One region of the Agromyces arachidis genome, then DNA from elsewhere that is predicted to be linked to it. Evidence: predicted binding sites of a transcription regulator. Region 1 holds the regulator's gene; the other holds the start of a gene.

The links. Region 1 encodes LexA, which represses DNA repair genes until DNA is damaged. Its sites were predicted from a motif close to TCGAACANNTGTTCGA; they were not measured.
Region 2: imuA' (DnaE2-dependent mutagenesis accessory factor ImuA') is a predicted target of LexA. The motif match lies at 1,934-1,949, and genes of this name have one in related genera.

The regions. Positions count from the first base shown of each region.
Region 1 is NZ_JBRBDK010000011.1:21,480-24,885, reverse strand. It holds gene ACUY4T_RS13275 (hypothetical protein) at 400-780, opposite strand; gene ACUY4T_RS13270 (LysM peptidoglycan-binding domain-containing protein) at 939-1,307, opposite strand; gene lexA (transcriptional repressor LexA) at 1,551-2,267, shown strand; gene metE (5-methyltetrahydropteroyltriglutamate--homocysteine S-methyltransferase) at 2,350-3,406, opposite strand, start outside.
Region 2 is NZ_JBRBDK010000001.1:562,251-565,656, forward strand. It holds gene ACUY4T_RS02690 (DNA polymerase Y family protein) at 1-1,147, opposite strand, end outside; gene imuA' (DnaE2-dependent mutagenesis accessory factor ImuA') at 1,144-1,917, opposite strand; tRNA gene ACUY4T_RS02700 (tRNA-Leu) at 2,251-2,334, opposite strand; gene ACUY4T_RS02705 (M20/M25/M40 family metallo-hydrolase) at 2,439-3,406, shown strand, end outside.

The DNA.
Region 1 (3,406 bases):
TGTTGCGTGGAGCTGCTCTTGCGCCCCTCGCACAGCGAGCTTGACGACGTCCAATCGCGGATCCGTTCGCGTCTCCTTTGGCGGCTGACCCAGCTCTATCTTCCAACCCGGACGAGTGGCGCCGTCGCCTGCGTCTTCTGCCATCGGATCACATTGCCTCCAACGATATTCACGCAGTTCTCCGTCTGTGACGGTCTGCGAGCGCCCGTTAGCCGGTCCGCCCGCGACGCACGGACGATCGGCTATGCATGCCGCGCCTCCGGGCGAGGGGGAAAGGTATCCGCGGGATACCTTTCCTCCTCGACCGAGCATGGGGATGCCGCCTCGCTGCCGGTCGCTCCAGCGATGCATCCGGGTGCCACTGAAAGCGTTGTCGGTTCCCGCGGAGTGGGACCGTGATCAGTCGCTGGCCGATGATTTCGGCGCGAGCGCGGACAGCATGCTCGTGGGCGAACCGATCTCGACGGTACGCGGATCCGCAGTGAAGTCGTGTTCGGTGCGGAGGTCGTAGTAGGCGTGCAGCAATGTGCTCTCGATCACCTCGTCGATCCGAGAATGCCGCACCGCCTCCTGGAGGCTGACCTGCGCGACGTCCGCCTCGAGGTCGTCGGCGGCGATGTCGACGAAACCGACCGAGAGGATCTCGCGTGAGTCCTCGACGGAGACGGCGTTGAACACCCGAGCCGGGACGCCGAAGCCCCGGTCGGCCTCCCACGCGCTGATGAAGTCGTCGAAGGTCGCGCCGTCGCGCAGGCGGCGACGAAAGATCGCGATGATCACGGCCCCGAGCGTACGCGCACGTTCATCCGCGCACCATCCCCGGGTCGACCACCGGACCGTTCGGCATGGCGCGCCCAGATCAGGCGGCGGGCGCTTCGGAGAAGGCCGCCGTCGTCGCCGTAACCTCGCCCGCAGAGATTCTCACTCAGGGGGCGGTCTCAGTCGACCGCGGGGAGCACGAGCTCTTGGCCCGGCTGCACCACGGCGTCGCGCAGGCCGTTGAGCTGCATGATCTCGTGGATGACGTCGCGAGGGTCGGCGGTCGGTGCGATCGACTCGGCGATGCCCCACAGCGAGTCACCGGCGCCGACGACCACGGTCTCGAACGTGGTGGTGGCGCGCCCGTCGTCGATGCCGGCGACGGCTCCGCCCGAGGAGAGCGTTCCGACGAGCACGCCCGCGACGATCGGCATGGCGGCGAGGATCGTCAGCACGACGCGGCCACGGGGCGTCAATCGGAGTCGGGTGCGCGCCGAGGGCCCCGCGAAGCCGGGCATGGCCGGCGCCGCGCCGACTGATCCGATCACCACTGCACTCATTCCGCACCTCCCTGGGTTCCAGCCACGCATCCGACCCTCGGCCGGGAGGGCCGGATGCGAAGCTGTGTTCCGAATATATCTTCGAACAATCGAACCTGCAAGGACCGGAGGTGGGAGATTCCGGCCCGAATTCCGCGACACACTCGAACGGATGTTTGTCGCGTGCACGCGAGGCGGATACAGTTTCGAATGTCCGACCACAGTCGAACACCGACCACCGACATCCGGGCCATGGCGGCCCCGACGAGAGGGCAGCACGTGAGCATCGAGACCGACCGGGCGAGCGGCACGAGCGGCCGGTCGCGTCGGCGCACGACCCCGAGCGCGAAGCAGCTCGCGATCCTCGATGTCATCCGCGCCTCGGTCGCCGATCGCGGCTACCCGCCCAGCATGCGCGAGATCGGCGACGCCGTCGGGCTGTCCTCGCTCTCGAGCGTGACGCACCAGCTGAACCAGCTCGAGCTGGCCGGGTACCTGCGGCGCGACCCGAACCGCCCCCGCGCCCTCGAGGTCCTGGTCGACGCGCCCAGCTCCGAGCCCAAGCCGTCGGTGGTCGAGTCCGTGTCCATCGGCGACGCCATGATGGTCCCGCTCGTCGGCCGCATCGCCGCGGGCGTGCCGATCACCGCCGAGCAGCAGGTCGAAGAGGTCTTCCCGCTCCCCCGCCAGCTCGTCGGCAAGGGCGAGCTGTTCATCCTGAAGGTCGTCGGCGACTCCATGATCGACGCCGCGATCTGCGACGGCGACTGGGTGGTCGTGCGATCGCAGAAGACGGCCGAGAACGGCGAGATCGTCGCCGCGATGCTCGACGGCGAGGCCACCGTCAAGGTGTTCCGCCAACGCGACGGCCACACCTGGCTGCTCCCCCGCAACTCGGCGTTCGAGCCGATCCTCGGCGACGAGTCCGAGGTGCTCGGCAAGGTCGTCGCGGTGCTCCGCACCGTCTAGCGGGCGCCGTGCCCGGCCATCGCCGGGACGACGATCAGGGCGGATGTCGCGGAGTCGAGCGCGTCATCCGCCCTCGCGCACCTCACGCGGACGCCACCGCGATCCCTGCGCGCACCGAGCGCGCCGCCTCGACGATGTTCGCGAGCGACGCGACCGTCTCGTCGTAGCCTCGCGTCTTCAGTCCGCAGTCGGGGTTCACCCAGAGGCGACCGGCCGGCACGCCGTCGACCGCGCGCTCGAGGAGCGAGCGCACCTCCTCGACGCTCGGCACGCGCGGCGAGTGGATGTCGTAGACACCCGGGCCCACGCCGTGGTCGAAGCCGCTCGCCGCGAGGTCGCCGACGACCTCCATGCGGCTGCGCGCCGCCTCGATCGAGGTCACGTCGGCGTCGAGCTCGCGGATCGCGTCGATGACGACGCCGAACTCCGAGTAGCAGAGGTGCGTGTGCACCTGCGTCGCGGGCGCGGCACCTCCCGTGGCGAGGCGGAACGCGCCGACCGACCAGTCGAGGTACGCCGGCTGGTCGGCGCGCTTCAGCGGCAGCAGTTCGCGCAGCGCGGGCTCGTCGACCTGGATGACGCGGATGCCGGCCTCCTCGAGGTCGCCGATCTCGTCGCGCAGCGCGAGCGCGACCTGCCGGGCGGTGTCGCCGAGCGGCTGGTCGTCGCGCACGAACGACCACGCGAGGATCGTGACCGGCCCCGTGAGCATGCCCTTCACCGGCTTGGCCGTGAGCGACTGGGCGTGCGCCGACCACTCCACGGTCATCGGAGCGGGCCGCGACACGTCGCCCCACAGGATCGACGGGCGCGTGCACCGCGAGCCGTACGACTGCACCCAGCCGTGCTGCGTGACCGCGAAGCCGTCGAGCAGCTCGGCGAAGTACTGCACCATGTCGTTGCGCTCGGGCTCCCCGTGCACGAGCACGTCGAGGCCGAGGTCCTCCTGCAGGCGGATGACGCGCGCGATCTCCTCGCGCATGAGCTCGCGATATGCCGCATCCGTCAACTCGCCCTTCACCAGGCGGGCCCGGGCGCGGCGGATGTCGGCGGTCTGCGGGAACGACCCGATGGTCGTGGTCGGCAGCGCCGGCAGCGCGAGGTCCTCCTGCGCGGCGACCCGATCGTCGTACGCCGCG
Region 2 (3,406 bases), on a different contig from region 1:
ACGCCGTCACCACGCCCTCGTGGCCGAGCATGCTCTGCACCCGCGTGAGTCCGTGGTGCACTCGCTCGTCGGGCCCGCCGCCCCAGAGCCCCGCTTCATGGTTGCCGGTCGAGTCGACGCGCTCGGGCACGACCCGCAGCCGGACGATGGGGGAGTCGAGGCCGGCGTCGGCCGTGCCCGCGCCCTGCAACTGCCAGCGCACCCGGTCGACCACGTCGGCGGGGGTGAACCAGTGAGGGTGCAGCCAGCTCCGGCTCGCGTGTCCGCCGCGCTCGTCGTCGAGCTCGACGCGGATGCCGGTGCACACGAGCCGCACGGCCCGCATCCGCGCGATGAACTCCTCGGCCCGCACGCGGAACGCGAACGCCAGCTGGTCGATGCGCTCCAACGGCGGTTCGAAGTGCTGCTCCACCTCGAAGTCGGGCGGGGGAGTGCGCGGAGCCACCCGCGACTGCTCGCGGCCGGCCGCCCGGTCGTGCGCGAACGCGCCCGCCGCGCCGAACCGCCGCCGCACGTCGTCGTCGGGCAGCGCCGCGAACCCGCCGAGCGTGCGCACCCCGAGCCGGTGCAGCAGCGTCGTCGTGCGCGCGTCGACCACGAGGGAGACCGGCAGCTCGGCGAGGAACGCGGCCGACCCGCCGGAGGGCACCACGTGCACGGGGGCGGCGCCTCCCGCACCCGAGGCGGCGCGCGCCGCCTGTTCCGCCGCGAACGGCCCGTCGGCGACCCCGACGCGCGCACCGGCGACCCCGAGCCCGGATGCCGCATCCAGGAGCGCCCGCGCCGCGGCCTCCTCGCCGCCGTAGTACCTGGCCGGACCCCGGGACCGCATCGCGAGCGCGCCCGGCCGCAGCACCTGCACGCCGGGCACGATCGCCTCGATGCCGCGCACGACCGGCTCGAACGCCCGGTGGTCGAGCGCCGCGTCGTACTCGAGCACCGTGAGCGCGGTCGACCGGTACTGGGCCTCGCGGAGCCGCAGGCCGCGCGCCACGCCGTCGCGGCGGGCCGCGGCCGAGCACGAGTGCACGAGCCCCTTCTCGGTGAGGGCCACGGGCCGGGCGGGATCGATGCCGTGCTCACGGCACGCCGCGAGCACGGGCCAGTCGGGGCACCACAGCACGATCGTGCGCACCGCTGCGCTCACGACGCCCTCGCCGCGAAGTCGGGCCGGTGCACGACGGCATCGTCGACGGCGGCGTGCGCGGACGAGGCCGGGGAGGCGGGTGACGCGCTCTGCTCGTCGACCGCCGCGAACCCGAGATCGCCCGCCGGGAGCCGCAACCGCCGTCGGCTGCCACGGCCGACCTCGCCGCGCCCCGTCACCCTGACGACGGCCTCCCGCTCCGCGAGGTGACCGTGCCCGTGGTCGAGCCCGACCCACTCGCTCTGCTCGAGCTCGAGGCGCGCATCGCTGCCCGGCCAGTCGCCGTCGACGAGCAGCAGTGCTCCGCGCTGCCGCAGCCGGGCCGCGAACCGCGATGCCTCGGCGGGCGCGGGCCGGCCCGGCGGACGCACGGCCACCACCGGGATGACGTCGGCGAGCGCCGCGGCGACCGCGAGCCACTGCCGACCCGGGTCGGGCACCAGCACGAGCCGTTCGAGGTCGATCCCGAACCGCACGGCCGCCTCGACGCCGAATTCGGGGATGCCGGCGACGGCGACCCAGCGCCCGCTCCGAGACGGCCCCGCCAGCGCAGCCATGAGGAGCGTGATCGACCCTTCGACCTGCACGACCGCACCCTCGCGCAGCGCCCCGCCCGGCAGGACCGCGGCGAGCGCCGGATGCGTCGGCACCGCCCGCGAGTCGAGCCGCGTGGCCTGCATGCCGCGGATGCGCGCCTGCAGTTCCTCGACGCGCTCGACCCGGCCCGCGGCCGCCGCGGAAGCGGTCGGCGCGGATCGGGGAGCGGTCATGGTCACCACTCAATATTCGAACACATGTTCGAATACGGCAAGTCGCGGATGCCACGCGTCCACGCCCCCGAGCGGGGGTCGGCACCGGCGCTCTCGGCTCTCGAGCGGATGCCGCCCGCCCGCACCGCCGTACCGTCGCCCCACCAACCGTTTCTCAGGACCGCGCGGCCGAATCGACGCATTTCTCAGGAGGACACGCCGACGATCGCGGCGACACGCGGCGCGGGCTCCTGAGAAGAGCACCTCCGGGAGGGGGAGGGGGGAGTCGGAGGGGGGATCACCCCGGAAACGCGAGAAGGCCGGATCCGAAGATCCGGCCTTCTCGACAACGCGTGCGCGAGGGGGGACTTGAACCCCCACGCCCGTTAGGGCACTAGCACCTCAAGCTAGCGCGTCTGCCAATTCCGCCACCCGCGCGTTGTCTCGAACCGCTGATCGCTCAGCGGCCGTAGAAGACATTAGCACGCTTTTCCGGACCCGTTGACCACCGCCGGAGGCACCCCGGCGCTAGCGTGGAACGCATGTCCGAGACGACCCCGACCGACGCCCGACCACCCGCCGCGGTCGCCGGTGCGAGCCCGCCGGACGGCCTCGACGAGACCGCGGCCATCGCACGCGACCTCATCCGATTCGACACCACGAACCACGGCGAGGGCCGTTCGAACGGCGAGCGCGAGGCCGCCGAGTACGTCGAGGCCCGGCTGCGCGCGATGGGCCTGGAGCCCGCGGTGTTCGAGTCGGCGCCCCGCCGCACGAGCGTCGTCGCGCGGGTCCCGGGCGCGAACCCGGACAAGCCCGCCCTCGTCCTCCACGGACACCTCGACGTGGTCCCGGCCGATCCGCGGAACTGGAGCGTCGACCCGTTCGCCGGCGAGGTCCGCGACGGCATGCTCTGGGGGCGCGGCGCCGTCGACATGAAGGACATGGACGCCATGATCCTCACCGCCGTGGGCGACATCCTCGCAGACGGGCGCCTGCCCGAACGCGAACTGGTCCTCGGGTTCTTCGCCGACGAGGAGGCCGGCGGCCTCTACGGCGCAGGGTGGCTCGTCGACGAGCACCCCGAGCTGTTCGCCGGGGCCACGGAGGCCATCAGCGAGGTCGGCGGCTACTCGATCACCGTCGGCGGCGAGCGGGCGTACCTGCTCCAGACGGGCGAGAAGTCGCTCGTGTGGGTGCGGCTGGTCGCGCACGGCACCGCGGCGCACGGCTCGCGCCTGGTCGGCGACAACGCGATCACGAAGCTCGCCGAGGCGGTCGCGCGCATCGGGCGGCGCGAATGGCCGGTGCGCCTCACCGACACCACCCGGGAGCTGCTCGCCGCGATCGCCGGGGCGCTCGGCGTCGACCCGGAGCAGGTCGCGCCGGACGAGCTCGCGCTCGCGACCGGATCCGCCTCCGGCTTCATCACGGCGACCCTGCGCACCACGTCGAACCCGACCCTCCTCGACGGCGGCTACAAGCACAACGTCATCCCCGACCGGGCGGA